3 regions of the Peribacillus sp. YIM B13481 genome follow, and region 3 is predicted to be linked to each of the others. Evidence: predicted binding sites of a transcription regulator. Region 3 holds the regulator's gene; each other region holds the start of a gene.
The links. Region 3 encodes LexA, which represses DNA repair genes until DNA is damaged. Its sites were predicted from a motif close to CGAACATATGTTCG; they were not measured.
Positions count from the first base shown of each region.

Region 1: a site for LexA is predicted at 1,956-1,969, ahead of uvrB (excinuclease ABC subunit UvrB). Genes of this name have one in related genera too.
Region 2: a site for LexA is predicted at 5,115-5,128, ahead of ACFX4X_RS08630 (Y-family DNA polymerase). Genes of this name have one in related genera too.

Region 1 covers NZ_JBHZPE010000001.1:154,160-161,783, reverse strand. The annotation lists gene ACFX4X_RS00825 (catalase) at 1-1,455, shown strand, start outside; gene ACFX4X_RS00820 (CsbA family protein) at 1,651-1,881, shown strand; gene uvrB (excinuclease ABC subunit UvrB) at 2,101-4,086, shown strand; gene uvrA (excinuclease ABC subunit UvrA) at 4,093-6,972, shown strand; gene ACFX4X_RS00805 (DUF4097 family beta strand repeat-containing protein) at 7,198-7,624, shown strand, end outside.
Region 2 covers NZ_JBHZPE010000010.1:38,076-45,699, reverse strand. The annotation lists gene ACFX4X_RS08665 (aldo/keto reductase) at 1-277, shown strand, start outside; gene ACFX4X_RS08660 (Ohr family peroxiredoxin) at 521-946, shown strand; gene ACFX4X_RS08655 (MarR family winged helix-turn-helix transcriptional regulator) at 989-1,417, opposite strand; gene ACFX4X_RS08650 (YqkE family protein) at 1,582-1,842, opposite strand; gene ACFX4X_RS08645 (alpha/beta hydrolase) at 1,975-2,874, shown strand; gene ACFX4X_RS08640 (iron-sulfur cluster biosynthesis family protein) at 2,915-3,238, opposite strand; gene ACFX4X_RS08635 (YolD-like family protein) at 3,442-3,774, opposite strand; gene ACFX4X_RS08630 (Y-family DNA polymerase) at 3,801-5,060, opposite strand; gene ACFX4X_RS08625 (C40 family peptidase) at 5,476-6,135, shown strand; gene ACFX4X_RS08620 (hypothetical protein) at 6,229-6,756, opposite strand; gene ACFX4X_RS08615 (SDR family NAD(P)-dependent oxidoreductase) at 6,913-7,624, opposite strand, start outside.
Region 3 covers NZ_JBHZPE010000039.1:37,951-45,574, forward strand. The annotation lists gene ACFX4X_RS18990 (esterase/lipase family protein) at 1-543, shown strand, start outside; gene ACFX4X_RS18995 (hypothetical protein) at 787-1,068, opposite strand; gene ACFX4X_RS19000 (glucosaminidase domain-containing protein) at 1,373-1,987, shown strand; gene lexA (transcriptional repressor LexA) at 2,231-2,854, opposite strand; gene yneA (cell division suppressor protein YneA) at 3,010-3,321, shown strand; gene ACFX4X_RS19015 (YneB family resolvase-like protein) at 3,341-3,997, shown strand; gene ACFX4X_RS19020 (DUF896 domain-containing protein) at 4,063-4,296, shown strand; gene tkt (transketolase) at 4,520-6,523, shown strand; gene sirA (sporulation inhibitor of replication protein SirA) at 6,818-7,258, shown strand; gene ACFX4X_RS19035 (YneF family protein) at 7,343-7,558, shown strand.

The DNA.
Region 1 (7,624 bases), on a different contig from region 3:
GAGAACTACGATTTCCTGGAAAAGATCAGCCACTTCGATAGGGAGCGGATTCCTGAACGTGTCGTGCATGCCCGTGGTGCAGGTGCACATGGTTATTTTGTTCCGACTGGTAAAGCAGGGGAAGAGCCGATTTCAAAATATACGAGAGCGAAGGTTTTTCAGGAAAAAGGTAAAAAAACACCGGTATTCGTGAGATTTTCATCTGTTATTCATGGAGGGACGTCACCGGAAACGCTACGTGATCCCAGGGGGTTTGCCGTAAAATTTTATACGGAAGATGGGAACTGGGATCTTGTAGGGAATAATCTGAAGATATTCTTTATCCGAGATGCCATGAAATTCCCTGATCTGATCCATGCATTCAAACCGGATCCGGTTACGAATATCCAGGACGGAAGAAGGATTTTCGATTTTTGCTCCAGCTCCCCAGAAACATTTCATATGATTACGTTTGTTTTTTCCCCTTGGGGCATTCCTGCCAATTACCGCATGATGCAAGGGTCAGGGGTCAATACTTATAAATGGGTGAATGAGGAAGGCAAAGCCGTACTTGTCAAGTATCACTGGGAACCGAAACAAGGGATCAAGAACCTGACACAGAAAGAGGCTAATGAAATACAAGCTACGAATTTCAATCATGCCACACAGGATTTATATGAAGCGATCGAACGTGGGGACTACCCGGAATGGGATCTAAACGTACAGATCATGAGTGATGACGATCATCCTGAATTGGATTTTGACCCGCTGGACGATACAAAGATCTGGCCGAAAGATGAATTCCCATGGCTGCATGTCGGTACGATGGTATTGGATAAGAATCCGGAAGACTATTTCACTGAAGTGGAACAGGCTGCATTCGGCACGGGTGTCCTAGTGGATGGATTGGACTTCTCGGATGACAAGATGTTACAGGGACGTACTTTTTCTTATTCCGATACACAGCGTCACCGTGTTGGCGCGAATTACCTGCAATTGCCGATTAATGCTCCAAAGAAACGGACAGCCACGAATCAGACTGGCGGACAGATGCAATATGAAGTTGGCAGGGGGAACCAAAGCCCCCACATCAACTACGAACCATCAACAGTTGGCGGTTTGAAAGAAGCTGAACAGACGGGCAAGGAGTATACACCTATGGTAGAAGGGAAACTTGTCCGTGAGACAATCGATCGCCAAAGCAATACGAAGCAGGCCGGTGAAACATTCCGTGAATTCGAAGATTGGGAAAAAGATGATTTAATCTCCAATTTAGTGTCGGCATTGGCTCCTGCCGACAAGCGCATTCAGGTAAAAATGATTGCCCTCGCTGAAGAGGCTGATGAAGAGTATGGCCGCAGATTGAAAGAGGGATTAGCCTCGGCTTCTGAACATACGCAATCTTCAAAACCTCTGGGTGGAACGGATAACCCGGAGGCCGCAGTTAGAAAAGGACATGAAGCCGATCCATATTGATTGGTCTGAAAAGAAGCAAACATCCCTTTAAAAGGGGTTTGCCTCTTTTTTTTATGGGCATAATTGATGGATGGGTGGGTGGAACGATCTTCTAAGGATGCTTTTGAAAAACTAGTGGGAAATTAATTGGCAAAAAACTTCATAATCATTTAAACTGAAACTACTCTATTTTTCTCTTATAAAGGAGATGAAAAAATGATTAAAATTCTTTCTGCCCTTTTCTTTCCTTGTCTACTTGTCATGCTATTTTCAAGAGTCACCTATAACAATGTCGTGGGCCTTGTTTTAACTGTTGCCTTGATTACAGCTTCTGCATATAAAGGTTATACGCATACAAACTTATTGATCATCGTTGATGCCTTATCCCTTACAGTGGGATTTTGGTTATCAAAAAGAATGATGAAACGAACATCCAAGAGCGCCTGACATCAAAGGTGCTTTTTTTTTCTAAAAACTTTCCATTTCCCTCAACAAACCATGAGTCCATAAAACCAAAAAGTAGAATGGATGTTCGCTTATTGCTGGTTTGTTTTGAGGCTATTGTGGTAGAATGAGTATATATACTTTCTTAAACCGGAATAAATAGAAGGGATATGCTCATGTCCCGTTTTCATATAAAAATATTTCAATAGGAGGCTATGCTTGGTGAAGGATAAGTTTGAGTTAGTCTCAAAATACTCTCCTCAAGGAGATCAACCTGCAGCAATTGAAATGCTTGTCAAAGGCATTAAAGAGGGAAAGGAAATGCAGACATTATTGGGGGCAACGGGGACAGGGAAAACGTTTACCGTTTCGAATGTTATTCAACAAATCAATAAACCGACACTTGTCATTGCCCACAATAAAACGTTGGCAGGGCAGCTTTACAGTGAGTTCAAAGAGTTTTTCCCTAATAATGCCGTTGAATACTTCGTCAGCTATTATGATTACTACCAGCCAGAAGCTTATGTTCCCTCCACTGATACATTCATCGAAAAAGATGCAAGCATCAATGATGAAATCGATAAACTGCGTCACTCGGCAACCTCGTCATTGTTCGAAAGGAAAGATGTCATCATCATTGCCAGTGTTTCGTGCATATATGGGCTGGGTTCTCCGGAAGAGTACAGGGAGATGGTTGTTTCTCTCCGTACAGGCATGGAAATAGACCGAAATGCCTTGCTCCACAGGCTCGTGGATATTCAATATGAGCGGAATGATATCGCTTTTCAACGGGGAACTTTCCGCGTTCGCGGTGACGTGGTTGAAATTTTCCCGGCATCACGCGATGAACATTGTGTACGGGTCGAGTTTTTCGGAGATGAGATAGACCGTATCCGTGAAGTCGATGCCCTGACTGGTGAAATCACAGGTGAACGCGAACATATCGCTATTTTCCCAGCTTCCCATTTCGTGACCCGAGAAGAGAAAATGAGGATAGCCATTCAGAATATCGACATGGAACTGGAAGAGAGATTAAAGGAATTAAGGGAAGATGAAAAACTTCTTGAAGCACAGCGCTTGGAGCAGCGGACCCGTTATGATTTGGAAATGATGCGGGAAATGGGCTTTTGTTCAGGGATAGAGAACTATTCCCGCCATCTAACGCTTCGCCCATCAGGTGCGACACCTTACACTTTAATGGATTACTTTCCAGAGGACTTCCTATTGGTCGTGGATGAATCACACGTTACCCTTTCGCAAATCCGGGGCATGTTCAATGGAGATCAGGCACGAAAGCAAGTGCTTGTCGATCATGGCTTCCGTCTGCCGTCTGCAAAAGATAACCGCCCTCTAAGATTTGAAGAATTCGAAAAAAAGGTCCATCAATCCATATTCGTTTCGGCAACTCCGGGACCATATGAACTCGAACATACGCCAGAAATGGTTCAGCAGATCATCCGTCCAACCGGATTGCTGGATCCAACGATTGAAGTGCGGCCAATTGAAGGACAGATAGATGACTTGATCGGTGAAATACAGGAGCGGGTCAAAAAGAACGAACGTGTCCTCATTACGACCTTAACGAAAAAGATGTCTGAAGATTTAACTGATTATTTAAAGGAAATTGGCATCAAGGTCCAATACCTCCATTCGGAAGTGAAGACCTTAGACAGGATAGAAATCATCCGGGAACTGCGAATGGGCAAATATGATGTACTTGTCGGAATCAATCTATTAAGGGAAGGCCTGGATATTCCGGAAGTGTCATTAGTGACCATTCTGGATGCCGATAAAGAAGGGTTCCTTCGCTCGGAACGTTCGCTTATTCAAACGATGGGCCGTGCAGCCCGTAATGCAAACGGCCACGTTATCATGTATGCAGACCGCATCACGAATTCGATGGAACTTGCCATCAATGAAACGAGGCGGCGCCGTGAAATACAGGAAAATTATAATAAAGAGCATGGAATAATGCCTCAAACCATTCAAAAGGATATCCGAGACTCCATCAGGGCCACACATGTAGCCGAAGAAGGAGAAGCGTATAAAGAAGATCTTGCACCAAGCCTCGCGAAGCTCCCTAAAAAAGAGCGTGTTAAAGTGATGGCAAGCATGGAAAAAGAAATGAAGGAAGCTGCTAAGGCACTGGACTTCGAGCGAGCTGCCGAGCTACGTGATTTATTACTAGAGTTAAAAGCGGAAGGGTGACGAAACATGGCAATGGATAAAATTGTGATAAAAGGCGCCAGGGCCAACAATTTAAAGAATATTGATATCACGATACCGAGAGACAAACTTGTTGTGCTAACCGGATTATCCGGATCTGGAAAGTCTTCCTTGGCCTTTGACACGATTTATGCAGAAGGGCAAAGGCGTTATGTGGAATCATTGTCCGCTTATGCGCGTCAATTTTTGGGCCAAGTGGATAAACCGGATGTCGATGCGATTGAAGGTTTGTCACCAGCCATTTCCATAGACCAGAAAACGACCAGTCGAAATCCTCGTTCAACCGTGGGGACTGTTACGGAAATCTATGATTATTTAAGGCTGTTATATGCACGGGTGGGCAGGCCGACCTGTCCGATCCATAATATTGAAATCACCTCACAAACGATTGAGCAAATGGTGGACCGCATCCTTGATTACCCTGAGCGAACCAAGCTCCAGGTATTGGCACCGCTTGTCTCAGGCAGAAAAGGGACACATGCAAAGGTTTTGGAGGAAGTTAAGAAACAAGGATATGTCCGAGTTCGTGTGAACGGGGAAATGCATGATCTTAGTGATGAGATCACTCTCGAAAAAAATAAAAAACATTCGATTGAAGTCATAATAGACCGGATCGTCATTAAAGAGGGTGTCATGGCGCGGCTGGCAGATTCACTGGAAAGTGCTTTGAAGCTTGGCGAAGGCAAGGTCATCATTGACGTTATGGGTGAAGAAGAGCTGCTGTTCAGTGAACATCATGCTTGTCCATACTGCGGATTTTCGATTGAAGAGTTAGAGCCGAGGATGTTCTCCTTCAATAGCCCTTTTGGAGCCTGCCCGGATTGTGATGGTTTGGGGGCGAGGCTTGAGGTGGACCGTGATCTGGTCATCCCGAATAAGGAATTAAGCCTCCGTCAGCATGCTATTGCGCCATGGGAGCCGACGAGTTCTCAATATTATCCTCAGCTTCTTGAAGCGGTAGCCAACCATTATGCGATAGATATGGATATGCCCGTTAAAGATTTACCGGAAGATAAATTGGAGAAGGTCTTGCTTGGTTCAGGTAAAGATAAGATTTATTTCCGTTATAAAAATGATTTTGGAAGAGTGCAAGAAGGATATATTCCTTTTGAAGGAGTTTTAAGAAACATTGAAAGGCGCTTCAAGGAGACGAGTTCAGACTTTATTCGTGAGCAAATGCAGAAATATATGTCAGAACACCACTGTCCAACCTGTAAGGGTCACCGATTGAAAAAAGAGAGTCTTTCTGTGCTCATACAAGGGGCCCATATAAGTGAAACAACAGCTTTATCAGTGGAAGATGCGTTAGTATTTTTCGATAAGCTTGATCTGACTGAAAAGGAAGCTGCAATTGCGAGATTGATTTTACGTGAAATTCATGAGCGGCTCGGTTTTCTAGCCAATGTAGGTTTGGAATATCTGACGTTGAGCAGGGCGGCAGGAACATTATCAGGCGGCGAAGCGCAACGTATACGATTGGCGACGCAGATCGGTTCCCGATTGACAGGAGTCCTGTACATCTTAGATGAACCTTCAATAGGGCTTCATCAGAGGGATAATGATCGATTAATTGAAACGTTAAAGAATATGCGCGAAATCGGGAACACCCTGATTGTTGTTGAGCACGATGAAGATACGATGCTTGCAGCGGATTATTTGATCGATGTTGGTCCTGGAGCAGGAGCCCATGGGGGAGAAATAGTGGCCGCTGGGACTCCGGAAGAGGTCATGAATAATCCTAAATCGTTAACGGGCCAATATTTAGCAGGGAAGAAATTCATTCCTTTGCCATTGGAACGCCGGAAGAATGATGGTCGTGTCATTGAAATAAAGGGTGCCAAGGAAAATAATTTGAAAAACGTTAATGTAAAATTCCCTCTTGGAGTCTTTACAGCCGTTACAGGAGTCTCGGGATCAGGGAAAAGTACATTGGTGAATGAGATCCTCCATAAGTCTTTGGCTCAAAAGCTGAATCGGGCCAAAGCTAGACCAGGAGATTTCCGTGAGATCAAGGGCATTGAGCATTTAGACAAAGTCATTGATATTGACCAATCACCGATCGGTAGAACGCCAAGATCAAATCCAGCTACCTATACAGGTGTATTTGATGATGTTCGTGACGTTTTTGCCTCGACTAATGAAGCGAAGATCCGCGGTTATAAAAAAGGACGGTTCAGTTTCAATGTGAAGGGCGGCCGCTGTGAAGCTTGCCGTGGTGATGGCATTATCAAGATTGAAATGCATTTTCTCCCTGATGTCTATGTCCCATGTGAAATCTGTCATGGGAAACGTTATAACAGGGAAACGCTTGAAGTGAAATATAAAGGGAAAAACATCTCTGACATTCTCGAAATGACAGTTGAGGAAGGCGTTAGTTTCTTTGAAAATATCCCGAAAATCAAACGTAAGCTACAAACGATTTTTGACGTTGGCTTGGGTTATATCAAGCTTGGACAGCCTGCGACCACATTATCAGGGGGGGAAGCGCAAAGGGTGAAACTTGCTTCTGAATTGCATCGCCGTTCCACTGGGCGCTCCTTTTATATCTTGGATGAACCAACTACAGGACTTCATGTCCACGATATAGCGAGGTTGCTTGAGGTCTTGCAGCGGCTGGTTGACAATGGGGATACAGTTTTGGTGATTGAGCATAATCTGGATGTCATCAAGACGGCGGACCATATTATTGACCTAGGTCCGGAAGGCGGAGACAAGGGCGGAACGATCGTCACTTATGGTACACCTGAAAAAATATGTGAAGTGTCCGAATCATATACGGGGAAATACTTAAAACCAGTACTGACTCGTGATCAAATTCGCATGGAAAATTGGATTGAAGAAAAAGAACAAGAGCATGAACATGCTTAAAAGAACAAGCCGGCCGGCTTGTTTTTTTTGTAGAAAAATGACAATGTGCATTTAATCAATCATTTGATTAAACAATAGGTAAACATGATATTTCCGGGGAAATCGTACATTTCCCTTTTCGGAAATTGTCATTTTCCTTTGTCGAATGATGGGAAAAATGGTATTTATGAAACTTTTTAGATATCTGGGCGTATGTATAAATAAAATGATAGGAGAAAGCGAGGAATGTTCATGCAGGAGGAAAGAAAGAAAATTTTAGAAATGATTCAAGATGGCAAGCTATCAGCGGAAGAAGCTATGGGCCTTTTAGAAGAGTTAGAAAAAGCTAGTCAGGAAAGTGAAGCAAAAGAGCAGAAATTACAAAATGAATTATCGACGGTTGTCGTGGATAAGCAAAGCGAAGGAAGCACTCATGATACGTTTAAGAAGAATATCCAGTCATCGAAAGAAAAGATTATTGATTTCGTTGAAACTGCTTTTAAGAAAATCAAAGAAACAGACCTTGATTTCAATTTCGGGAAATCTGTGGAGGTCAGTCATATTTTTCAGCATGATTATGATTTTCTAAATGAAGTTGATGTAGATATAGCAAATGGGAAAATAAGAATCGCTACATGGAATCAGAATGATGTCCGGGTTGAATGCCAAGCTA
Region 2 (7,624 bases), on a different contig from region 3:
GGCAAACGAGGATGGATACCTTGACTATAGCTATCACGAACTTAAAGATTTGCTTCCGCAAATAAAGGACAAACTTTCTGATAGGAAGCTTAATGAAACGGCACTTCAATATGTTTTGTCCCATCAAAGCGTCGCTACCGTTGTACCAGGCGCAAGCTCGGTACAGCAACTCCGGGAAAACTGCCAGGCCGCTAACAGCTCCTCACTGTCCAAAACCGAGCTTGATATCTTGAAGCAGTTGACCAAAGCGAACAAATATGAAAGTCACCTGGAATAAAAAATGATGAACTGAACTGATTGTTTCAAAGGACGTTTTGTAGGCTGCCTTGCCTCGTTAAACCAACGGGAGGGGCAGCCTATTTCCGTTCCATCGTTTTATCGTTTACTTGGCCATACTGCTTCTGTACCGTTTTCAAGTTTCCCATCATTATTGTTTTTCAACTTTTTTCATTGCCATTCTATAAATGATGTTGTACAATTCAATTGTGCACAACCTAAGGATTAAATAGGGGGGAAAATGATGACAAAAACATTATTTACAACGTCTGTAACAGTTGATGGCGGAAGAGAAGGAACGGCAATTTCTGCTGACGGCAACTTCACGGTTGATATTGCGATGCCTGGAACACCTAGGGCTAAACAGATGCCTGAAGCATCTAATCCGGAACAGCTTTTTGCTGCTGGATATGCTGCATGTTTTGATAGTGCTTTGCAATCAGTTGGTAAAATCGAACACATTTCTTTCGATTCCAAAGTCACTGCAAGCGTCAGTCTTTTGATGGGTGAGATGCATCAGTACAGCTTGGCTGTAACTTTGGCTGTGAAGGGATCCGGGATTGATAAAGAGACATTTGAAACCCTTGTTCATAAAGCACATCAAATGTGTCCTTATTCAAAAGCAATCAATGGCAATGTGGACGTCGCCTTTGAAATAGATGTAGATTAAAATCCGACAAAAAGACGCTTGGGGTTCCCAAGCGTCTTTTTCCTACAATTCCTGTAATGTTTTCAATAGTTGGAGCAGCGAAGCTTTCAAATCTTCAACCACCCTCTTATCCTCACCCGATATAGCCGAAATGCGATCGGGAATGAAACAGGCCTCTTCCTGTAAACCAAGCCCCTTTTCCGTCAACTTAATCATGACAGACCGTTCATCTTCAATGGAACGTTCACGGACAATCAAGCCATTCTGCTCCATTCGTTTCAACATGGGGGTAAGCGTTCCTGAGTCGAGGGCAAGCAGCTCCCCTAGCTTTTTTACTGTAAGTGTATCCTGTTCCCATAGTAGAAGAAGAACGAGATATTGAGGATATGTCACTTCGAGTTTATCAAGCAGAGGTTTATATTTCTTCGTCATTTCCCTTGAACTTGCATAAAGAAGGAAACATAATTGATTTTCCAGTATTTTACTTTTCATCACATCACCAGCTAGTAGTAGTCCATCCGATATGAATGCATACCGAACTTACCTTAAATATAATCGTTATGCTTTATAAAATAAAGGAATATCAGTAAGGGATGTTCCCCTATCCGTTTAAAATGGTTCTTCCTGTGGATGGGCTACACTGCCCCCTTTTTTCTTTATTTATAGTTCTTCCAGTTCATATCGCTTTCACCCAATAGCTCCTCGAATGATTTGTTCTTCTCCCGCTGCTTTCTTTCTTCGCGTTTTCTTTCTTCCTCCGCTGCCCTTTTCTCCTGTTCAGCCTCATTCAGTTCCTTTTGCTTTTGACGAAGCTGGGACATGATATCTTGATTGATCATATCACCAAGTTTCAATGATGATGAATCTTTATCTTGGTTTTTGCTTTGATTTTGATTTCGCGGCTGTTTCTTTTTCATCCTTAAAACCTCCTGGCCATTTATTTGAAATTATTATATCACAACTGCCGTTTTCCTCGTTATGGTTTTCAAACAGTGTTTTCCCATTTCCCTCATGGTAAAATAAAGAAAATCAACCGAGGAGGACCCTTCATGAAAAAATGGTGGTTTGCAATAGCTGGAATCCTAACCTATATCATCGGCGTCGGCATTTATTTTTCCAATCGGATCATGTACATGAAAAAGAAGGAAACCGATTATATCCAGAATCGTGAAATCATGGCTAAACGCCTGATCAGGGAGGATTTTGATAATCTGCCTAAAACGGAAATTTGGGTACCCTCACCATCCGGATATTCCTTGAAATGCTTGTTCATCGAACCGCATGACACCAATAAATGGGTGGTCATTTCTCATGGTGTGACGGAAAACAAAGTCAATTCGATTAAGTACATGAATATTTTTCTTAAGCGCGGCTTCAACGCCGTCATTTATGACCACCGGCGGCACGGGGATTCTGGTGGCAAGACGAGCAGTTATGGACATTATGAAAAATTCGACCTGAAGGCCGTAATCGATGAATTGAAAAGACGTAAAGGTTCCGATCTTCATATTGGCATTCATGGAGAATCCATGGGGGCCGTAACCCTGCTTTTATATGCCGGAATGCTTGAAGATGGTGCTGATTTTTACATTGCCGACTGTCCATTTTCAAATTTCGAGGATCAGATCAAACACCAGCTCAAGCTTGAAATCCCATTTCCCTCTTGGACCGTGTTTCCGCTTGGGCGTATGTTCATCAAACTCCGAGATGGATATTGGACAAATGAAGTGTCCCCCATCGATTATATGAAAAACATCCGAAACCCTGTGCTCTTCATCCATAGTGAAAACGACAGCTTCATTCCCGCTTCCATGACAGCGGAATTATATGCAGCAAAAGAGGGCCCAAAGCAGCTGTACATCGCTAAAAAAGGGGCCCACGCTCAATCTTATAATGAAAATCCAAAAGAATATGAAGATCAAATCGATCAGTTTCTCAAACTTGTCTGAACAGAAAAAGAGAGGGTATCCACGATTCCCTCTTTTCTAGTTAGATTTTATTAAAATAGCTCATCCTCGGATTTAAGATTTGATTCGGACTTTTTAATTGAAAGCTGTTCGCTTCCGGAACAAAGTCTATTTTCATGACTTCATCCAGAAAAATCATTTTTGATTTCTCAACATATAGGGGAATTCCGTTCGTTTCCGCTTTTTCGGTACCTTCTTCAGGTTCGTTGACCAGCCATAGCGCGGTCACACCACTTACCACGCAGCCACAGCCATCAGTATCATATTTCAACTGTAAATATCCTTCTTTTCCCTGAACCTTATCGGCTATTTTCTCAGCGGCTCTTTCCGTCCATTCAATATACATGATCCATGCCTCCCGATATCTTTGCATTCCCCTATTATAAACGATAAAAATGTTTCTGTTAATGATACTGCTTCCTTCTGCAAGATCGCCCAGATTATCTTTTGCCCCGATGATCCCCTTTCACCAAGAAGAAAATACATTAAAAAGAACCGATATCGTTTCGAATATGAAAGGCTGTCCCTCGAGAACAGCCCTTCCGCTCATCATTCCATTATCCTTACATCCGCTATATCGGAAAGCTTGATATAGTGAGCCTGCTGAAAGCGATCGACGATATGAAGCTTTTGGGTGAGCTCATTATAATAATGGATCCTGCCGATTAACAGCTGATACCGGTTTCCTTCATAATGAGCGATCGTGACATCCTTTCTTTCCTCCATCGCTTCCCCCATTACCACATTCATTTCTTCCAGTTGCTGCTCATCAAGGATGCGCTTCGTTTCATGGCCATCCTCCACCACCCAATCCCGGAGCATCTTCACATGCTCCGGCAACATCATCGATGTCCATTTGATACGGCCGCGATCACGAATCATTCTTTTCCCTCCCTTCAAAGTCGACCTTACGCCTTATGCCCACCAAGCAGCCTGCTTCGGTAAACGGCTGTACCCGCTTCCGTATACGAAACTGCACGCAATAACGATTTGGGTCCATATTTATGGCGGATTCGATCAACCGTGTAACTCAATTCCCGCTTTTTCCAGCGCGAAGCATCAAATAAAGTCAGCTGCATTTCGTTATCATCCACAATATTCGAGAGTGTGACCGCTATGCTCCGAACCGTTTTTTGCTTATAGTTCTCATGAAAAAGCTCCAGGCAAACTTTATATAACTCCATCGTAATGTTAGTCGGTTCACTAATCGAACGCGAACGATGGAAACCTCCGCCAAACTCATCCTTGCTGTAACCAATGCTTAAGCTGACCGTCCTTCCTGCCTTGCGGTGGGTACGTGCCCTTCTTCCAACCTCTTCGCAAATTTCCAGCATGACCTGCTTGACCTCATGCTCCTCCTTATAATCCCTTAGCAGGATTTGACTTTTGCCAAAGCTGACTTGCCCTTCGATGATTGTTGCCCCCATATCCGATAAATCGATTCCCCACGCATGGTGGTAAAGCTGATTGCCCATAATTCCGAACTTCGCTTCAAGTAATTCAAGATCATAATTGGCAAGCTGCCCGACCGTGAATATGCCCATTCCATGAAGGGTTTTTTCTACGCGCCTGCCGATTCCCCACATTTCACGAAGCGGGGCAATCGGCCAAAGTTTGTTCGGCACATCCTCATACTTCCATTCCGCAATCCCTTTATGCTTGGCTTCCAAATCAAGGCAAAGTTTTGCCATAAGCATGTTCGGACCAATTCCAATGGCACAGGGGAGCTGTAATTCCCGTTCGATTTCATCTTTTATCTTTTCAGCTATCACCTGGGCATCTCCCCATAAAGAAGCGGCACCATCGACTTTCACAAAACTTTCGTCCACACTATACACGTGAATCGCTTCTTTGGGCACATAACGGTTGAACAAGCGGGTGATTTCCGTCGAGACCCTTAAATAGGTCGCCATTTTGGGTTCAACGACGACAATCCTTGGATCATTCGGAATCTCAAACCTCCGCGAACCTGTCTTGATGCCAAATTCCTTCTTCATCTTTGGGGAAGCCGCAAGCACAACGCTCCCCGTCCTCTTCAAATCACCAACCACCGCCAGATAACAATCGAGTGGGTCCAGACCAAGCATGACCGCTGAACAGCTTGCATAAAAACTTTTCATATCGATACACATAATTGATTGTTTCGGCATTGTCCCATAATCCATCATTTCTTCACCCTGACAAGAATATACGTTCGCTTTTATTATATTCATAACTTTAACCGAATATACGTTCTTGTTCAATGGAAGTTTTCATACAATTTTCTACTTTTTAATGCAATTTCCTTCAAAAATATAACGAACCCTAAAAACGGATTAAATACCAATTTTAAACTGATTATCCATATAGTTTTTTTAAAAACAGATCAATTAGGAGCTTGAATAATCTAGAATGAGTCAAAAGGCTTAGTTTTTTTAAATTCCCCTCACTGCTTTCAACAGTCTTTCGTCCATTTAATTTTAGTCTTACTACTCATTTTTTGTAATGAAACTGTAACCAGAATTATGTCTAATTGTCATAATGGTATTGTAGGATAATATTGTTAAGAATAAAAGAGAGATAGATAGAGAGGAAATGAACATTATGAAGAAATGGATCGCTTCAGCTGCTGTTGCATCTGCCATGATGCTAACCCCACTGCAAGCCTTTGCAAATATCGGAGATCAAACCCTCAGACCCGGAATGACACATAGCGATGTCAAACAACTACAACAACTTTTAAAAACCAAAGGTTATTTCACATATTCAGGTTCACTGACTACATATTACGGCACGTATTCCACATCTGCAGTAAAAAAATTCCAAAAAGCTAAAGGATTAACTGCCGACGGAATTGCTGGCCGAGGCACATTTAATGCGCTTGGTGTTTATAATGTCAATAATACAAGCCTAATCAGCTATGCAAAAACCTTAATCGGCAAGCCCTACAAATGGGGCGGGACAACACCAACTGGATTCGACTGTTCAGGCTACATTTATTATGTATTCCAGAAATCACAAGGAATTACCTTACCACGTACAACATCATTGCTCTATTCAAATACAGGGTTAAAAGTATCTTCACCATCTAAAGGTGATCTTGTATTCTTTGATACTTCTTCTGGAAGAACAGGAGTATCACATGTTGGGATCTATATCGGAAATGGTCAATTCATTAGTGCTACATCTTCAAAAGGAATAGCCATCGCGGATATGGATAATTCTTATTGGAAACCAAAGTATTTAGGTGCGAAAACTTTATAAAATCCAGGACGTGAGCTCATTCTTGTGAGCGGATTCCCATAAAATAACCGGACAGAATTCATAAATGATTCAGTCCGGTTTTATTCATTTCTTTTATTTTATATATAGTATTTCATCCGTTAAATCCTCAACCGTCACCATGAATGAAGAATCTAAGTTGGAACGATTCATCATTTCGATATTATATACATGTTCTGAGGGCAAATGGCTGACCTCGAGAATCATGAATCGCTGACTTTCCGCTTTGCTGACATGATCGATGGCAGCAGTGACCGCCCTTTGTTCGGCTAAGCTTTTTGCATCCGTCAAAACAAGAATCAATTCCGCTTCCGCTTTCCCAGGAAATGTTTTCTTGACCCCGCCCCGGTGCCATGGTTTCACTTTCATCCCGATTTCCAGGTCAGCATAATCGAGATCATTCCCATGTTGATCTTGAATATATGTATCATTGGTCACCTTGTAGTACGTCCCTTTAACCAAAATCCTTTTATCGTCAAGATCCGTAATGAAACCTTTTTCCCCCTTATCAATGGCCTCATGCATATTCCTATCAGAAGATTGACAGCTAGCCAGAATAAAGGCAACAATTATATATATATAAAGGTTTACGATCATCTTCATGAAAATCCCTCCTAAAAAATAGACGGTTTTCCTAATGAAACGGTTACCAATTTATTCAAATTTTTTTCAAACAAAGGGGGAATGTCATTGGACATTCCCCTTTTGTTTTATCTATTGCTGACCTTATTCGCCTTGTAGCGCTATAGAAAGTCTGGCCTACTTTTTGAAGAATGCTTTTTTCCCTAAAGATTCGGTGATCTTTGGAAACATGTTATACCATTTCCCAGCTAAATTCATCCAGCCAGGGAGATTGATTTCCCTCTTATTGGTCAGCATCGCTGCTACGATTTTGGTCGCGACATCTTCAGGGTTAAGCATGAATTTTTCAACATTCTTTAAATATGTCCCTGATTCATCCGCAATGTTAAAGAAATTCGTTTCTATGGGCCCAGGATTGACGGTGGTCACAAAAACATGATCTTCCATTAGCTCGAGCCGAAGTGCGTTTGAATAGCCAAGAACTGCGAACTTGGTCGAAGAATACAATGTTGATTTAGGAGTGGCAATTTTACCGGCCTGTGAAGCGATATTGATGATATGCCCCGATTTTCTCCGCTTCATATACGGAAGAACCAGCTTTGTGCAGGCCATTAATCCAATGACGTTAACAGCAAACATTGCTTTCGTTTCATTTAATTCCGTATCCTGCGCTTCTTTAAACGTGCCGAAACCGGCATTATTGACCAATACATCCACTTCACCTATTTGTTCATGGATGTCATTGAATACCCTTGTCACCTGATCAGTATCTGCAACGTCAAGCTTATAGGCATATGCGTCAACCCCATATTGGTTGATTAGTTCATTCTTTAGCTGTTGTAATTTATCCAGGCTTCTGGCCAAGAGGACGAGACGGCCTCCCTGCTTT
Region 3 (7,624 bases):
ATAACCATATACACTGCCACAAATGATGTCGAGGTTGAATTGATTTCTCCATCTAATAAAAAGTATAGACCTTCCTTAAAAGTTCAATCTGCAAAAAATCAAACTTCCTTTTTTAATGGTGCAACCATACAAACATTTAATAGGAATAAACTTGAAATTGGTGACTGGAGAGTGCGAATGAAGACTAAATCACCAAAAGATGCATACCTTTTCACGGCACAATTTAACGAAAAGAATCCGATTACATTAAGTATGGCTGGAAAAGTTAAGCAAAAAGATGCTAAATTTATCATTAAGAATCCGATGAATGATAAAAAAAGGCCAATCAGCACAACATTTCTGGTTCATCTAATAGATGAAAGCGGTAAAGAAATTAGTGGAAAAAGCACAATTCAGGAAATGGATACCGAAAATTTTTCGGGTACCCTTCCAGAAGTGCCTAAATCAGGTGTTTATAATGTAACAATTGACGTCAAGGAAAAAAGCGTGAATGGTCCTGAAAGAACCCGTACGCTGATTCGTTCGGTCTATATTGAAAAGTAGTGGAACTTACCAAAAAATCCCCTCTCTTAATTGAGAGGTTTTTTTAGGTTGAAATGTGAAGGTGTGAATTGGTTTTATTTACTTTTACTTTGGGCTATGTTGATTCAGCTAAGTAAAAAGCTATGCCGTAATTGCCATAAAGGAATGAATATTGGATTGTTCGATGGGAATATAAGCTAGTTTGGTATCCTGGCAGAACAAGATTGATGACCCTAGGCGTGTGCTATCATGTATAGTTCAATCCTACTTTTGATAAGATTCTCTATAAGACAAAATACTAGTTTTGAGAGCAGCATAGTTGCCTATGCTTGCATAGCCATAAAACCAGCCCATGAAAATTCCTGCAACTAAATGGTGTCGATGGCTGATGAAAATGGAAATGAATAAGCCTAGAACCAAAGCGATGGCAGGGATGAATTTTGGAGGAATTGGAAACATGACCTTAATAAGTTGAGTAAGTGTCATGATGGTAGGGATGGCTATCACTGCATCCCAAAAGTTTGTATGGATAGTTGGGAAGTCCATAATGTCACCACCTTAGAAGTTTTCACAATTAATTTTTACCATTTACAAAGGATTTATACCATATTAATTAATGCAATATAAACGATTGATCAATGAAAGTTGATACAACAAGTTTCGAAGACTTTCAGAGTTCAATGTGAAGCCGCTCAGTGTATGCTTGCTCTTTTTTGATCATAGTGAAGACAATTAACCAAATATCAGTACCTTTTTTGCTGGACATGCTTGTAACCCTTTTCATGGTTTAGAATATGATATGAATGAAGATAACCAGTTAAGAAAGTGAGCCCTAATAATGGAGGTTCTAATGAGCAAGGAAACGTTTATTAAGGAAATTGCTCCATATGCCCTGAAAATTCAAAAGGAATTTAAAATTTTGCCTTCTGCGATCATTGCACAAGCTTGTTTGGAGAGTGGATATGGGACAAGCTTTTTAGCAAATCAAGGAAAGAATATATTCGGTACAAAAGATGATTTTAAGGGCGAGTCAGTCATTATACAAACAATTGAATACGTCAACGGTGCACCCGTTCAAGTATGGAACAAATTCAGAAAATACCCAACATGGGAAGAAAGTCTAAGAGATCTTGCCAATCTATATGTAAAGGGAACTTCATGGAATAGAAGTTTGTATACAGCCGTCATTGGAGAACAAGATTACAAAAAAGCACTCAAAGCGATATTCGATGCGGGTTACGCCTCGGATCCGAAATATATAGAAAAACTGGCGAACCTAATCGAAACAAGCGATTTAACTAAATATGATGAAAGCATCGAAGAGGTCTATCATATCGTCAAAAAAGGGGATTCCGTATCTGCGCTTGCAAAAGCATATGGTTCTACGCAAATGCAGATTCAACAGTGGAATGGATTGGTCGATCTTAACCTTATTAAAGTGAACCAAAGATTAAGAGTGAAATGAACATTTACAGGGAGCGGGGTTTTATCTCGCTCTTTATTAATTTTATGGTTTCATATTTTTCCTAAAGTACATATATCCAGAAAGCGATACTTTGCCTATCAACCGCCATAAATGAATAATGTTTTAATACTCCATGAAAACACGCTTCTATTAAAAAAATATTTCAAACCTAGTCTTCCAAATGCATAATGAGAGAATTTCGGACATAAATTAAACAAACAAAAAAAAGCGCGTTTAGCGCTTTTAATGTATTTGTCTATATAAGCCTATTACTTTTCCAAGTATCGAAACATCTCTTAAAATAATTGGTTCCATATTTGAGTTCTCAGGCTGAAGCCTTATGTAATCCGGTTCCTTAAAGAATCGTTTTACAGTGGCTTCATCATCTTCCGTCATGGCCACGACGATATCTCCATTATTGGCACTGCTTTGTTGTTTCACGATGACATAATCTCCATCATGAATTCCTGCTTCAATCATACTTTCACCCATGATTTCTAGCATGAAAACATGGTCATCATGTGGAACCATGCTTTCGGGAAGCGGAAAGTATTCTTCTATGTTCTCAATTGCAGTTATCGGCATGCCCGCGGTTACTTTACCAAGTAACGGCACGTTCACGACACTAGCTTTGGGGATATTATTCGCTTCCTCCAAGTTTAGTATTTCAATGGCCCTCGGCTTGGTTGGGTCACGTCTTATCAGACCTTTACTTTCCAGGCGGGATAAATGTCCGTGTACTGTTGAACTTGATGCAAGTCCCACTGCTTCGCCAATCTCCCGGACGGAAGGTGGATACCCTTTTTGGCGGACCTCTTCTTTAATGAAATCAAGGATATCTTGCTGCCGTTTTGATAGTTTAGTCATATGTGCACCTCTTCTCCAATGTTCTTTGCCCCATTATAGCATGGCCCCCAATTCTATACAAACATAAGTTCGAATTTAGTTGTTGACTGAAACAAACGTTCGTATTATAATTTTGACATAACATACGAACGAACATTCGCTTTGGAGGGATATTTATGAAAAAAATATACAAAAATTATGTATATACGATTCTGTTAGCTGGATCAGTATTCATCTTTTCAATTTTATTCTCTTGTACATTGGACAATGATCAAAAAAAAGATTTCCTTTCTATAGAAGTAGGTGAAGGCGACACCCTATGGGGAATTGCCGAAAAATATGATGAAGCTGATTTGACAAAAAAAGAATTCATTGGTTGGATAGAAGAGCATAATGGAGTCAGGGCAGATTCGATTAAACCTGGTCAAGTCATTGTCATACCGGTTAAAGGGGAAGAACTTGTTCAGAATTTGGCAAGTCAGCAGTAAGCAGTGAAGGTAGGGTATTATGAAGGCAATAATCTATTGTAGGGTTAGCACAGAAAAAGAGTCACAGGAGACATCATTGGCAAGGCAGGAAGATGAATTAGTCAAATTGGCCGAAAAGTTGGATATGGAAGTTGTTTCCATAATAAAGGAGCAGGAAAGTGGTTATGAGTTAAACCGGGATGGCATTTTTGACATGATCGAACTATTTAAAGCCAAAGAAGCCGAAGTTCTATTAATCCAGGACGAAACAAGACTAGGAAGAGGGAATGCCAAAATAGCCCTTTTCCATGTCATCCTTAAAGAAGACGTGAAAATTTATACGCTCTCACACGATGGGGAAATAGAGTTATCGGATTCGGATGCCATGGTCATCCAGATAGTCGGTATTGTAGAGGAATATCAAAGGAAATTACATAACCTAAAAATAAAACGCGGGATGATAAGAGCCGTTGAAAAAGGCTACCGCCCTCAAAACAATCTTCAGAACCAAAGGAATTCTACTGGAAGGGAACGTATGGAAATTCCCATTGAAGAGATTATTAAACTCCGGGCCAATGGATTGACATTTGCAGAAATCGCAGCCACTTTAAGGGGCTTTGGATACAATGTATCCAAAGCTACGGTGAACAGGCGTTTTCTCGAACATCAACTAAATATACAGGAAAGTCAATCATAGAACTTGTAATTTCGCTTTTTTTTTAATACCATGACAATATCCGCAGATTACGAAGGAGCGAAATTATGCTATCAAAAGAAAAAATAGCCCGTATTAATGAACTTTCTAAAAAGGCAAAGGCTGAAGGTTTAACGGAAGTCGAGGCGAAAGAGCAAACCCAATTAAGAAGTGAGTATTTAGAAACATTCAGACGGTCCATGTCCGATACGTTGGAGCACGTGAAAGTCGTTGATCCAGAAGGAAATGACGTCACTCCTCAAAAGATAAAGAATATTAAAGAAAAAAGAAACTTACATTAATGCTTGGACTATTATCATGAAACACCCCATTTTAAGCTTTAAGGATTAAAAAGGGAGTGCATTCATGTATGTATTCTCCTATTTAGCTTAATCTAAATAGGGGACTTCTTTAATTTCCAGAAAATATTGTAATATCGGGGTTTTAAATAGTGTTTTTAGTTGTGATATTATGCTGGTCACTATAATATAAAGAGGTACATTACAGGAAGGGATGTTTTACGATATGTTAGATAAATTAGATGCACTTTCTATCAATACGATTCGTACATTATCGATTGATGCAATTGAAAAGGCTAATTCCGGCCATCCAGGCATGCCCATGGGTGCAGCGCCGATGGCGTACAAATTATGGACTGAATATATGAATCATAACCCGAAAAATCCAGATTGGTTTAATAGAGATCGCTTCGTTCTTTCAGCTGGTCATGGGTCTATGCTGTTATACAGCCTTCTTCATTTATCGGGCTATGGCTTATCTATCGATGATTTGAAAAGCTTCCGCCAATGGGGCAGTAAAACTCCAGGACATCCCGAATTCGGACATACCGCTGGGGTAGATGCAACGACAGGACCTCTTGGACAAGGTATTGCAATGGCAGTCGGAATGGCAATGGCAGAACGCCACTTGGCAGAAAGCTATAACCGTGAATCTTATAATGTGGTCGATCATTATACATATAGCATTTGTGGGGATGGAGATTTAATGGAAGGTGTTTCTGCAGAAGCGGCTTCATTAGCAGGACATCTGCAACTTGGAAGACTTGTCGTTTTATATGATTCTAATGATATATCCCTTGACGGCGACTTAAGTCAATCATTTAGTGAAAGTGTAGCAAACCGGTTCAAATCTTATGGATGGCAATATGTCCGCGTTGAGGACGGGAACGATCTTCAGGAAATTGCCAAAGCGATTGAAGAAGCGAAAACCGATGAGGCACGTCCAACATTAATCGAAGTGAAAACGGTTATTGGTTACGGTTCACCAAACCGTTCAGGTAAATCTGCTGTTCACGGCGCTCCGCTTGGTGCAGATGAGCTGAAGTTGACTAAGGAAGCTTATAAATGGACATTCGAAGAGGATTTCCATGTTCCAGAAGAAGTTTATTCTCACTTCAATGAATCTGTTGTAGAGGCAGGCGCCCAAAAAGAAGAAGCTTGGAATGAATTGTTCAAAAATTACAAAGAAGCACACCCTGAGTTAGCCAAGCAATTGGAGTTGGCAATCAAAGGTGAACTGCCTGCTGAGTGGGATCAGGAAATTCCGGTTTATGAAGAAGGAAAAACATTAGCTTCCCGTGCTTCAAGCGGAGAAGTATTGAATGCAATTGCCAAAAAGGTCCCTAGCTTCATTGGTGGTTCTGCAGATTTAGCAGGATCTAATAATACTGCCATCAAAGGTGAGACAGATCTATTACCTGGTAATTACAGTGGCCGTAATATATGGTTCGGTGTACGTGAATTCGCTATGGGTGCGGCTTTAAATGGAATGACCCTTCATGGTGGATTAAAAGTGTACGGAGGTACATTCTTCGTATTCTCTGATTATTTGCGTCCTGCCATAAGAATGGCAGCACTGATGGGACTACCTGTAACGTATGTTTTCACCCACGATAGCATTGCTGTAGGGGAAGACGGACCGACACATGAGCCAATCGAACAATTAGCATCATTGCGGGCAATGCCTAACCTAGGGGTAATCCGTCCAGCTGATGGCAATGAAACGGCAGCAGCTTGGAAAGTGGCTATGGAGTCTACAAATAAACCGACTGCCCTTGTACTGACTCGTCAAGGGTTGCCAACAATAAAAGATACTTCCGAAACTGCTTATGATGGTGTTTCAAAAGGGGCTTACATCATATCCGCTGCTAAGAAAGAAGAAGCGGATGCATTACTACTTGCGACTGGTTCTGAAGTGAACTTGGCTGTGGAAGCACAGAAAGCTTTAGCGAACGATGGAATTGATGTTTCGGTAATCAGCATGCCATCATGGGATCGATTTGAAACTCAATCTAAAGAATATAAACAAAGTGTAATCAATCCAGCAGTGAAAAAACGTCTAGCTATCGAAGTGGCTTCACCGTTTGGCTGGGATCGTTATGCAGGTGATGAGGGTGAAATATTGGCCATCAATCATTTTGGAGCTTCTGCACCAGGCGGTAAGATCATGGAGGAATTTGGTTTCACTGTAGAAAATGTAGTTGCTCGTGTTAAAGAAATGCTTAAATAATAGTAATGGGGAACTGACACCAACTAGTTTGGTGTCAGTTTTTTTATCGAACCTTCTAATTGTATGTTGAAAGTGCTCTTATTCTCTGGGATAGCATCCATTCGACAAAAAAAGAAAAAAATTTCTCCAGCAAACAACATATCTTTTTAGTTTGTCAATATATAATGAGAATAAATAATTTTCGTTTAAATGTGTCAGTTAAAGGGGAAAGTCATCAAGGGTAGGAAATAATGGAAGGTCCTGATGGTAAGTTGTTCTGGTGACCAAAATAGGAATGCTAGGAGGCGTTGGCTGATGAGAACCTATCAAATCTTTTTAATCGAAGATGAATTTGCCCATCATTATTATGGAAGAGAAAAGCTATTTTTCAATTTGTTTTTGGAGTATATTCAAGCAAGGGGCAGACTGAAGAGTATTTTGCAAAAACAAATCGAATTTGTCACCAAAACAGTCCCCATTATCCAGTTGCAGGTAGCAATTGAACAACGTTTACAAAAAAAGATGAATTTTTGGTCTCAAAATGGAAAATACTATTTAGAAAAAACAAACGGATCAAGTAAAGCCGTGTTAATCATCCAGGATGAGTCCATTACGCTTAAAGCTGAAGGAGACTATGAAGCGGAGACGGCTTTCTTTGAATGCATTCGAAAATATGAAGCGAGTTTTCTAGCCATTGATTTTGAACACGAAAAATACGGTTGGTTAAAACCGATAAAAGAAAGAAAATTTGTCTAAATGGGGGACTTTTCGGTAGCGGGTATTGTATAATAACCTTTGGTCTAGTACACTGATGTTAGACAACACGAAGGAGGAAATAGTATGTGGGTTTACATTCTAGTTGGCGTACTGGCATTGATTGCTGGAGTAGTGCTGGGATTTTTCATCGCTCGTAAATACATGATGGATTACTTAAAGAAAAATCCGCCAATTAACGAACAGATGCTGAAAATGATGATGATGCAAATGGGTATGAAACCATCCCAAAAGAAAATTAATCAAATGATGAGCGCCATGAATAAACAACAAACAAAATAATAAGCATGAAATACCGCTATTATAACCTTGTTTTTATAAAAAGATAGGATAAATGTAAAGTTATAA